One region of the Streptomyces sp. NPDC028298 genome, then DNA from elsewhere that is predicted to be linked to it. Evidence: riboswitches for the same ligand, from Rfam matches in the RefSeq annotation. Region 1 holds a riboswitch; the other holds the start of a gene.
What was found. Region 1 has a riboswitch for glycine ahead of gcvT (glycine cleavage system aminomethyltransferase GcvT). Riboswitches for the same ligand answer to the same signal wherever they lie in the genome.
Positions count from the first base shown of each region.

Region 2: it holds a riboswitch for glycine, as region 1 does, so the genes downstream of both, gcvP (aminomethyl-transferring glycine dehydrogenase) here and gcvT (glycine cleavage system aminomethyltransferase GcvT) in region 1, are expected to answer to the same signal.

Region 1 covers NZ_JBVHTL010000010.1:313,676-319,498, forward strand. Annotated here, with positions in the region: gene ACZ4TO_RS36080 (enhanced serine sensitivity protein SseB C-terminal domain-containing protein) at 1-365, opposite strand, end outside; gene ACZ4TO_RS36085 (enhanced serine sensitivity protein SseB) at 593-1,366, opposite strand; gene ACZ4TO_RS36090 (AAA family ATPase) at 1,430-2,098, opposite strand; glycine riboswitch at 2,274-2,370, shown strand; glycine riboswitch at 2,371-2,481, shown strand; gene gcvT (glycine cleavage system aminomethyltransferase GcvT) at 2,516-3,634, shown strand; gene gcvH (glycine cleavage system protein GcvH) at 3,843-4,220, shown strand; gene glyA (serine hydroxymethyltransferase) at 4,232-5,491, shown strand; gene ACZ4TO_RS36110 (L-serine ammonia-lyase) at 5,655-5,823, shown strand, end outside.
Region 2 covers NZ_JBVHTL010000003.1:8,416-14,238, reverse strand. Annotated here, with positions in the region: gene gcvP (aminomethyl-transferring glycine dehydrogenase) at 1-2,672, opposite strand, end outside; glycine riboswitch at 2,851-2,947, opposite strand; gene ACZ4TO_RS15205 (PRC-barrel domain-containing protein) at 3,062-3,430, shown strand; gene ACZ4TO_RS15200 (DNA polymerase IV) at 3,627-5,243, opposite strand; gene ACZ4TO_RS15195 (MerR family transcriptional regulator) at 5,313-5,823, opposite strand, start outside.

The DNA.
Region 1 (5,823 bases):
AGCCACGGGATGCCGAGGCCGCCGTTCGGGGCGTGCGGGTTGAGCCACAGGCCGAAGTGGTCCGGGTACAGGGTGCGGGCGACGTCCAGCCCGTCCACGACCTCGTAACTGCGGTTCCAGCCACTGGCCGAGAGCTCCTGCGCGGAGGTGACGCAGGGCGCGTAACCGAAGCCGTCCACCTGCATGTTCCCGTACTGGGCGTCCGGGGAGCCGGCCTGGCCGTGCCACAGCAGCATCCACACCTGGCCGGACGACGGGGTCGCGAGCGCGCGAAGGAGCGCCTCGTAGGCGTCGTAACGCCCGGGAGTCACCTGGCGCAGCATGTGCTCGACCTGCCCGGCCGCGGCCGTGCCCGACGCGCTCACCCTCAACCGCCCCTTCGCGAACAATTCACGACGAACTCATCCCTTACGCCCGAGGTACCGGTCACCGGCATGCGTCAACACCTCGACCAGGCCATGAAACCAGCTTATGCGGCGATCGCGCTCCGCCGGGGGAAGCAGTCGAGAGCCGGGAACCGCCACGCGGGGCGGCCCGGGGCCCCACGCGGCGGGTGTGCGGCCCCTCGGGGCACCCCCGCGGGCCGCTCCGTTCAGTGACCGTGCTGGTAGAAGGGCCGCACCTGCGCCCGCATCCAGTCACCGACCGGGTCCTGCGCCACGTCGAGGAGAACCAGGTTCACCGCGATGTTCACCGGAACCCGGCCGAGGGCGCGGCCCAGGGCGTCCAGGGGCAGGGCGCGCGCGTCGCCCTCCCACGCCGCGAGTTCGACGCCGATGAACATCACCGGCTCGTCGCCCTCGATGCTGGCCAGACAGCGCCGCGCGCTCAGGACGACACCGGTCGCGGCGAACTCCGCCGAGGCCGCGGCGAGGAAGTCCATCGGATCGTCCTGCCAGTCGGGCTCGAAGAGCCGCACACGGCCCCCGCTCGCCGACCCGTCCAGCTCGGTCCGCCCGGCCCGGCACAGCTCGGCCACGGCCGGCGGCGGCAGCGGCACGCCGACCACGCCGTCCGGGTTCACCACGATGCCGGCCTGCGGGGGCAGTCCGCGGGCGAACTCCACGGCGGGCGCGATCGTGAACGACATGTGCCCGCCGACGACCTGGCGGAACTGCTCCTCGGAGCTGAAGACGGGGACGTAGACCTGGCCGCCGATGTCCATCGTGGGCAGATCGAGCGGACCGCTCTGCGGGCCGCCGCCGTTGGGCAGCGGCACCCACACGAAGCTGCGGCCGAGCACCTCGACGATGCGGGCGGCCGCCGAGGGGCCGGGCACGCCGAGGGCGGAGGACAACACCTCCTCCAGCTCGTTGCCGGGCCAGCCGCCGTGCGGATGGGGGTGCGCCTGTGCCGGAAAGTCCATCTGTCTACCGTCCGCTTCGAACCGTTGTTCCGGCTGGAAAGGTTAGTGGGCCGCCGCGACCGGTCAGTGGCCGAAGTCGATCCTGTGCAGCACGTCCGCCGCGTCGCGGTCGATCAGCACCGCCGAGCCGCACCCCTCGGGCAGGTCTCCCCGCTCGGCGGAGCGCAGCAGCCGGGCGACCCCGCCGCGATGCCGGGCGAAGGCGTAGCGCGAGACGCCCCGGCCGCGCTCGCGCTGGCCGGCCAGCGCGGCGGCGGGCGTGACGTCGAGCAGCAGCAGGTGCAGCGCCCCGCCGCGGCGCCGGGCCTCGCGGGCGAGCCAGCGGCGCACCCAGGCCTGCGTGCCGCAGTCGTGCACGACGACCCCGCCGCCCCCGCGCAGGGCGCGGCGCAGGCCCGCGTAGTGCGCGAGGCGGACGAGGGGGCGGTAGAGCGCGTACGGCAGCAGCCCGGACATCCGGCCGTCCCAGCGGTCGCGGGTGTCCTGGGAGTCGACGCGCGCGCCCCGCACGGCCCGCCGCATCAGCGTCGACTTGCCGCTGCCCGGCAGCCCGCTGACCACCACCACGTCGTGCGTCCCGAAGCGCAGACCGTGCGGACTGTGCCCGACCCGGTCACGGAGGTCCCGCACGACGGCCGCGGGACGCCCGCCCCGCGCCTCGCGGGCCGGTGCGCCGGGCTGCTCGGGCAGTGCGAGACCCGAGGTCGTCGCGTACGCCCTGGTCCTGTTCACCGTGACCGTCCTCCCCTTCGGTGTGGAGTCCCATCCCCGTCAAGTGTAAAGAGAAGGTAATGCCCGGTGCTTCCCCATTTCATGCGCGGACTGCCACAGCACGGTCACAGATGGCGGGCTGCCGTGATCCGACAGCGCGTGCGATGATGGCCGCGCCAACTGCATACCGGCCGCTTGAATCCGCGCGGGAGAGTCCTGGGTACGTGTGCCCGGGCGCCGAAGGAGCAAGTCCCTCCCTTGAATCTCTCAGGCACCGTTACCGCGCGGGCGAGGCACATCTGAAAAGCGGGCCGCTCCGTCGGCTCCACCCAAGGTGCAAGTCAGGACCACCGTTTCGTGGGGTCTTGATGAACCTCTCAGGTTCCGATGACAGATGGGGAGGAACGACCTCGCCGTCATGCCCTGGGAGCCAGACCGATGAGCAGCAACGCACCCCGTCACACCGCGCTCGATGCCCTGCATCGTTCGCTCGGCGCGACCATGACCGACTTCGCGGGCTGGGACATGCCCCTGCGCTACGGCTCGGAGCGCGACGAGCACCTCGCCGTCCGCACGAAGGCCGGACTCTTCGACCTCTCCCACATGGGCGAGATCACCGTCACCGGACCGCAGGCGGCGGCCCTCCTGAACCACGCGCTGGTCGGCAACATCGCCACCGTCGGCGTCGGCCGCGCCCGCTACACCATGATCTGCCAGGAGGACGGCGGCATCCTGGACGACCTGATCGTCTACCGCCTGGCCGAGCACGAGTACATGGTCGTGGCCAACGCCTCCAACGCCCAGGTGGTGCTGGACGCCCTCACCGAGCGCGCCGCCGGTTTCGACGCCGTGGTGCGCGACGACCGTGACGCGTACGCGCTGATCGCCGTGCAGGGCCCCGAGTCCCCCGGCATCCTCAAGGCGGTCACCGACGCCGACCTCGACGGCCTGAAGTACTACGCGGGCCTGCCGGGCACCGTGGCCGGCGTCCCGGCCCTGATCGCCCGCACCGGCTACACCGGCGAGGACGGCTTCGAGCTGTTCGTCGCCCCCGCCGACGCCGAGAAGGTGTGGCAGGCGCTCACCGACGCGGGCACCCCGGCCGGTCTCGTCCCCTGCGGTCTGTCCTGCCGCGACACGCTGCGCCTGGAGGCGGGCATGCCGTTGTACGGGCACGAGCTGACCACCTCGCTGACCCCCTTCGACGCCGGCCTCGGCCGGGTCGTGAAGTTCGAGAAGGACGGCGACTTCGTGGGCCGCGCGGCCCTGGAACAGGCCGCCGCCCGCGCCGAGCAGAACCCGCCGCGGATCCTCGTCGGCCTCATCGCCGAGGGCCGCCGGGTGCCGCGCGCCGGGTACGCGGTCGTGGCCGACGGCCAGGTGATCGGCGAGATCACCTCCGGCGCCCCCTCCCCCACGCTGGGCAAGCCGATCGCGATGGCGTACGTCGACGCCGCGCACGCCGCGCCGGGCACCGGTGGTGTGGGCGTGGACATCCGGGGCAGCCACGAACCGTACGAGGTCGTGGCGCTGCCGTTCTACAAGCGCCAGAAGTGACACTGGCCCGCACGGGCCGGACATGACACCGGCCCGCACGGGCCGGACATGACACGGACGCCTTCCGGGCGCCGCCCCCGGCGGACGCCCCCGAGGCGCCGGCACCGGCGGGCGCCCGCCGGGTGCCGGACGTGACCCTGGGCACATCGGCCCGGTCACCCACGCTTCCCTCCATCAGCACTCCACCGCGTACAGGAGAATTCAGGTCATGAGCAACCCCCAGACGCTGCGTTACAGCAAGGAGCACGAGTGGCTGTCGGTCGCCGAGGACGGCGTCGCGACGGTCGGCATCACCGAGTTCGCGGCCAACGCGCTCGGCGACGTCGTCTACGCCCAGCTCCCGGAGGTCGGTGACACGGTGGCCGCGGGCGAGTCCTGCGGCGAGCTGGAGTCGACCAAGTCGGTCAGCGACCTGTACTCCCCGGTGAACGGCGAGGTCGTCGAGGCCAACCAGGACGTCGTGGACGACCCGGCCCTGGTGAACTCCGCGCCCTTCGAGGGCGGCTGGCTGTTCAAGGTCCGCGTCGCCGGCGAGCCCGAGGACCTGATGTCCGCCGACGAGTACACCGCGTTCACCGCCGGCTGAGGAGTCACCGCATGTCTCTCATGAACACCCCCCTGCACGAGCTCGACCCCGACGTCGCCGCCGCCGTCGACGCCGAGCTGCACCGCCAGCAGTCCACGCTGGAGATGATCGCCTCGGAGAACTTCGCTCCGGTCGCGGTCATGGAGGCCCAGGGCTCGGTCCTGACCAACAAGTACGCCGAGGGCTACCCGGGCCGCCGCTACTACGGCGGCTGCGAGCACGTCGACGTGGCCGAGCAGATCGCCATCGACCGGGTCAAGGACCTGTTCGGCGCCGAGTACGCCAACGTCCAGCCCCACTCGGGCGCGTCCGCCAACCAGGCCGCGCTGTTCGCGCTGGCCCAGCCCGGCGACACCATCCTCGGCCTGGACCTGGCGCACGGCGGCCACCTGACCCACGGGATGCGGCTGAACTTCTCCGGCAAGCAGTTCAACGTGGTCGCGTACCACGTGGACGAGGCCGGCCTGGTCGACATGGCCGAGGTCGAGCGGCTCGCCAAGGAGCACCGCCCGAAGGTGATCATCGCGGGCTGGTCCGCCTACCCGCGTCAGCTCGACTTCGCCGAGTTCCGCCGCATCGCGGACGAGGCCGGCGCCTTCCTGTGGGTCGACATGGCCCACTTCGCGGGTCTGGTCGCGGCGGGTCTGCACCCGAACCCGGTCCCGTACGCGGACGTGGTCACCTCCACCACGCACAAGACGCTCGGCGGCCCCCGCGGCGGCATCATCCTCGCGAAGAAGGACTTCGCGAAGAAGCTGAACTCCTCGGTCTTCCCGGGCTTCCAGGGCGGTCCGCTGGAGCACGTGATCGCGGCCAAGGCCGTCTCCTTCAAGGTCGCCGCCTCGGACGACTTCAAGGAGCGCCAGCAGCGGACGCTGGACGGCGCGCGCATCCTGGCGGAGCGTCTCGTCCAGGACGACGTGAAGGCCGTCGGCGTGGACGTCCTGTCCGGGGGCACGGACGTGCACCTGGTCCTGGTGGACCTGCGCAACTCCGCGCTGGACGGGCAGCAGGCCGAGGACCGCCTCCACGAGGTCGGCATCACGGTCAACCGCAACGCCATCCCGAACGACCCGCGCCCGCCGATGGTCACCTCGGGCCTGCGCATCGGCACGCCCGCCCTCGCCACCCGCGGCTTCACGGCCGAGGACTTCACCGAGGTCGCGGACGTCATCGCCGAGACGCTGAAGCCGTCGTACGACGTGGACGCGCTGAAGGCCCGGGTGTCCGCTCTGGCCGACAAGCACCCGTTGTACCCCGGCCTGAAGTAGTTCCGCAGGGTTTCTGTCCTGCGTTTTCACCCCGTACGGTTGTTTTCGTACGGACATCCGGGGCACCGCGCACACTGGAAGCAGAGCGCGGTGCCCCGTTCCATGCAGTCCCGCACCACCTCTGCCGGACAACGGCGTCCGGCGAAACCAGCAAGGAGTTCCCGTGGCCATCTCGGTCTTCGACCTGTTCTCGATCGGCATCGGCCCGTCCAGCTCCCACACGGTGGGCCCGATGCGCGCCGCGCGCATGTTCGCGCGGCGGCTGCGCAACGAGGACCTGCTGGCCCCGGTCGCCTCGATACGCGCCGAGCTGTACGGCTCCCTGGGAGCGA
Region 2 (5,823 bases), on a different contig from region 1:
CATTCGCCGCCGCCGACCTTCTCGATCTCCGCGCGGATCGCGATCATCGCGTCGCAGAACCGGTCGACCTCGCCCAGGTCCTCGGACTCGGTCGGCTCGATCATCAGCGTGCCGGCCACCGGGAACGACATCGTCGGCGCGTGGAAGCCGTAGTCGATCAGGCGCTTGGCGATGTCGTCGACGCTGACGCCGGTCGCCTTGGTCAGCGGGCGCAGGTCGATGATGCACTCGTGCGCGACCAGACCGCCGGGGCCCGTGTACAGCACCGGGTAGTGCGGCTCCAGGCGCTTGGCGATGTAGTTGGCGGACAGGACGGCCACCTGCGTGGCGCGCTTGAGTCCCTCGCCGCCCATCAGGCGGACGTACGACCAGGAGATGGGCAGGATGCCCGCGGAGCCCCAGGGAGCGGCCGAGATCGGGCCGACGCCCGTCTCGGGACCGGCCTCGGGCTGGAGCGGGTGGTTCGGGAGGTACGGCGCCAGGTGGGCGCGCACACCGACCGGGCCGACGCCGGGGCCGCCGCCGCCGTGCGGGATGCAGAAGGTCTTGTGCAGGTTCAGGTGCGAGACGTCGCCGCCGAAGTGACCCGGCTTGGCGAGACCCACCAGGGCGTTCAGGTTGGCGCCGTCGACGTAGACCTGGCCGCCGGCCTCGTGCACCTGGGCGCAGATGTCGGCGACGTGCTCCTCGAACACACCGTGTGTCGAGGGGTACGTGATCATCAGCACCGACAGTTCGTCGCGGTACTGCTCGATCTTGGCGCGCAGGTCCTGGACGTCGATCTCACCGTCGTCCGCGGTCTTCACGACGACGACCTTCATGCCGGCCATCACGGCGCTGGCGGCGTTGGTGCCGTGCGCGGAGGACGGGATGAGGCACACCGTGCGCTGGTCGTCGCCGTTGGCGCGGTGGTAGCCGCGGACGGCCAGCAGACCGGCCAGCTCGCCCTGCGAACCGGCGTTGGGCTGGAGCGAGACCTTGTCGTAGCCGGTGACCTCGGCGAGCTGGTCCTCCAGCTCGTGGATCAGCGTCAGGTAGCCCTGTGCCTGCTCGGCGGGGACGAAGGGGTGGAGCTGCCCGAACTCGGGCCAGGTCACCGACTCCATCTCGGTGGTCGCGTTGAGCTTCATGGTGCAGGAGCCCAGCGGGATCATGCCGCGGTCGAGCGCGTAGTCGCGGTCGGAGAGCTTGCGCAGGTAGCGCAGCATCGCCGTCTCGGAGCGGTGGTCGTGGAACACCGGGTGCGTGAGGTACGCGTCGGTGCGCAGCAGCGCGTCCGGCAGGGTGTCCTCGGTGCTCGCGTCCAGCGCCTCGACGTCGCCCAGGACACCGAACGCGCTCCACACGGCGGTGAGCTGCTCGCGCGTGGTCGTCTCGTCGCACGAGATCGACACCAGGTCGGCGTCGACGAGGCGGAGGTTGACGCCGTTGTCGCGGGCGGCGGCGACGATCGCCGCGGCGCGGCCCGGGACCCGCACGGTGAGCGTGTCGAAGTAGGCGCCGTGGACGACGTCGACACCGCCGGCGGTGAGCCCGGCGGCCAGCACCGTGGCGTAGCGGTGGGTACGCCGCGCGATGGTCCGCAGGCCCTCGGGGCCGTGGTAGACGGCGTACATGCCGGCCATCACGGCGAGCAGCACCTGGGCGGTGCAGATGTTGCTGGTCGCCTTCTCGCGGCGGATGTGCTGCTCGCGCGTCTGCAGGGCGAGGCGGTACGCCTTGTGCCCGTCCGCGTCCACGGACACGCCGACCAGCCGGCCGGGAAGGCTGCGCGCGAACTTCTCGCGGACCGCCATGTATCCGGCGTGCGGACCACCGAAGCCCATCGGCACGCCGAAGCGCTGCGTCGTACCGACCGCGATGTCCGCGCCGAGCTCGCCGGGCGAGGTCAGCAGGGTCAGGGCGAGCAGATCGGCGGCGACCGTGACGACGGCGCCCAGCTCGTGCGCCTGCTCGATGATCGGCTTGATGTCGCGTACGGCACCGGAGGCGCCGGGGTACTGGATCAGCACGCCGTTGATCTCGCGCCCGGCGAGGTCGGCCGGGATGCCGTCGGCGAGGTCGGCGACGACGATCTCGACGCCGGTCGGCTCAGCGCGGGTCTCTATGACGGCGATGGTCTGCGGCAGCGCGTCCGCGTCGACCAGGAAGAGACCCTTCTTGTTCTTGCCCATGCGGCGGGACAGCGCCATGGCCTCGGCGGCGGCAGTGCCCTCGTCGAGGAGGGAGGCGCCGGAGGTCGGCAGCCCGGACAGCTCGGCGACGACGGTCTGGAAGTTCAGCAGCGCCTCGAGTCGGCCCTGCGAGATCTCCGGCTGGTACGGCGTGTACGCGGTGTACCAGGCCGGGTTCTCCATGACGTTGCGCAGGATCACCGGCGGCGTGAACGTGCCGTAGTAACCCAGGCCGATCATGGAACCGAGCACCTGGTTGCGGTCCGCGAGGGAGCGGAGCTCGGCCAGTACCTCGGCCTCGGTGCGCGCGGCCGGCAGGTTCAGGGCCTCGACGTTCTTGATCACGTCCGGCACCGCGGCGGCCGTCAGCTCGTCGAGCGAGCCGTAACCGACCTGCGCGAGCATCTTGGCCCGTGCTTCGGAGTCGGGTCCGATGTGGCGCTGCTCGAAGGGGATTCCCTGTTCGAGCTCGGAGAGCGGAATGCGAGGGGCGGTCATGGCGGAGGCCTCCTGGTCTGACGCGACCTTCGAGGGGCACCCCGGCACGGGTACCCCGACGGCCTCCCCCTCTGTCATCTCAACCTGAGAGTTTCACCGGATGGTCCCGCGGACGACCCGGCTTTCACCGTCGGTGAGAGCGGAGGCCATCGACACCCGCCCTGCTTTCCAGAGTGACCTCGTCCGTGCGGTACGTGAGCCTGAGAGATTCCGGGGAGGAGTTGCTCCTTCGGCGCCTCCGACGAAATTCCGGAGGACTCTCCCGCACGGGATCAGCAGCCGCTTGCCAGCCTACCAGCGAGGACAAGACGACAGCCTTCGAGTGGCCGCCTTCACAAAAGTGCCCTTTTGTAGTACTTACGGATGAGTTTGCGACCACTGGAGGGACCGTGCAGACCGACATCGATCCGCGCAACCTGATCGGCCGCAAGGCGTTCGACAGCAACGGCACCAAGATCGGCACGATCGACGAGGTCTACCTCGACGACGCGACCGGTGTCCCGGAGTGGGCGGCCATACGTACGGGGCTGTTCAGCAGGGACGCCTTCGTACCCCTGGAGCCCAGCGAGATCGTCGAGGGGACCTTGCGCATCCCCTTCGACCGGGCCCTGATCAAGGACGCCCCCGACTTCGGCGTCGGGCGCCACCTCTCCCCCGAGCAGGAGCTCCAGCTCTACCACCACTACGGCCTCGACGTGGCGTCCCCGCCCCCGCCGGACCGCGACTTCGGCCACCTGGCGGGCTCGGAAGACCCCTGATCCCGGGATCCCGCCCGCACCTACAGCCCGGCCCTGAGGCTCCGCACCCCAGCTTCCGGGCCGGCGGCCGTCCCAGACCTCCGCGCCCCGACCTCAGGGTCCGACGACGGGGGCCTCGGCGTTCCGCCTTCCGGGACGGGCAGGTCGGAGCTCCGGGGTCCGGGACGGCCGGGTCGACGCTTCGAGCTCCGGCTTCTCAGACGGACAGGTCGGCGATCCGGGTTCCGGGTTCCCGGAAGGACAGGTCGACGCTCCGAGTCCCGGGCTCCGGGACTGCCGACTCGGCGCTCCTGGCTCCGGCTTCCCGGACGGACGGCTCGGCGCTCCGGGGGCCGGCTTCCTGGACGGACGTCCCGTGGTGGCGCGCCCCTGCCTGGGCCGCCGGCGCGGGGCCCTGGGCCTCCGGACCCTGCGGCCCCGATGACCCGGGGCCGGACGGCGCCCCGTCGGCCGCCTCGGGTCTTCGCTCCACCAGCGGCAGCGGGTCGGCCGGTTCGAGCAGCGGATCGTCCGTCCGGAAGGTCCGCACCCGGCCGGGCTCGGAGTACGGCGTCTCGAACCGCACGGTGACCCGCCCGAGCCCGCTCCCCTGCACCCAGCCGTGCCCGTACTCGGCATGCCGCACGTCGTGCCCGGAGGGCCATCTCCGCTCGGTCGGCGGCGCCGGCTCGGCCACGGCGGCCGCCTGGGCCGGTTCGTCCGCGGCGTGGTCCTCGGCCACCGGCTCCCCCACGGCCGCGGCCTGCGCCTGCGCGAACAGGTCCTCCTGCGTGTAGTCGGCGAGCCCGGAGACACCGACCCCCAGCAGCCGGACGCCACCCGTCGTGTCCACGCCCTCCAGCAGCCGGGCGGCGGCCTCCCGGACGACCCCGGGGTCGTCCGTGGGTCCCCGCAGCGTCTCGGACCGCGTCAGCGTCGAGAAGTCGTACCGGCGGACCTTCAGCACGATGGTCCGCCCCGACAGCCCGGCCCCGCGCAGCCGCCGCACGCACCGGTCAGCGAGCCGCTGCACCTCGAGCTCCACCCGGACCCGGTCGTGGATGTCCACGTCGTACGTGTCCTCGACCGACACCGACTTGGTCTCCCGCTCGGCCACCACGGGCCGCTCGTCGTGGGCCAGCGCCATCGCGAACAGCGCGTGCCCGTGAGCCTTCCCCAGGAGGCGTACGAGCTCGTCCTCGCCCGCCTCGGCGAGCTCCTCGACGCTGTTGATGCCGGCCCGGCGCAGATGGTCGCCCGTGGCGGGCCCCACGCCCGGCAGCGTCCGCACCGGCATCGGGCCCAGCAGCGCCCGCTCGGTGCCCGGCTCGATCAGGACGAGACCGTCGGGCTTGGCCTGCTCCGAGGCGATCTTCGCCAGCATCTTGGAGGCCGCCAGACCCACCGATCCCGTGAGCCCCGTGACGGCCCGGATGTCCGCGCGCAGTTTGACGCCGGCCAGCCGCGCCGACGCCTCGTCCCACGCCGCCCCGCCCGCCTCCAGGTCCACGAACGCCTCGTCCAGGCTCAGCGGCTCCACCAGCGGCGACAGGGCCCGCAGCAGCCCCATCACCTGCTCGCTGATCTCTCGGTACAACCCGAAGCGCGGCACGAGGTAGGCGGCGTTCGGTGCGCGCCTGCGGGCCTGGGCCATGGGCATCGCGGAGTTCACCCCGAAGACGCGTGCCTCGTACGACGCGGTGGCGACGACTCCGCGGGGTCCGAGCCCGCCCACGACGACGGCCTTCCCGCGCAGGCTCGGCTTGGACGCCTGCTCCGCCGAGGCGAAGAAGGCATCCATGTCGAGATGCAGGATCGTGGGCGCGGTTCTCACATCTCCGATGCTGCCCTACGCCACTGACAATGCCCCGGCTCACCGGGGCATCGCGTCATCGCACGCGGCTCACACCGCACGGTTGCGCCTGCGCGCCAGTTCGTCCGCGGGATGGTGCGAGAGGAGAGTCTCGCCGGTGTCCACACGCTCTCCGTGCAACTGGGACAGAGCCCCCTCGACGTCCCGCCACACCACGCCCACGGCGATGCCGAAGACGCCCTGGCCGCCCTGAAGCAGCGCGTGGACCTCGTCCGGGGAGGTGCACTCGTAGACCGTCGCGCCGTCGCTCATGAGCGTCATGCGCTCCAGGTCCTGGAAACCGCGCTCCCTGAGGTGCTGGACCGTGGTGCGGATGTTCTGGAGCGACACCCCGGTGTCGAGGAACCGCTTGACGATCTTGAGGACCACCACGTCCCGGAAGCTGTAGAGGCGCTGCGTCCCCGACCCGTAGGCGGGACGCACGCTGGGCTCGACCAGTCCGGTCCGCGCCCAGTAGTCGAGCTGTCGGTAGGTGATGCCCGCGGCGGCGCACGCCGTGGGTCCTCGGTAACCGACCTCCTCGGGAACCGTCCCTCCCTCG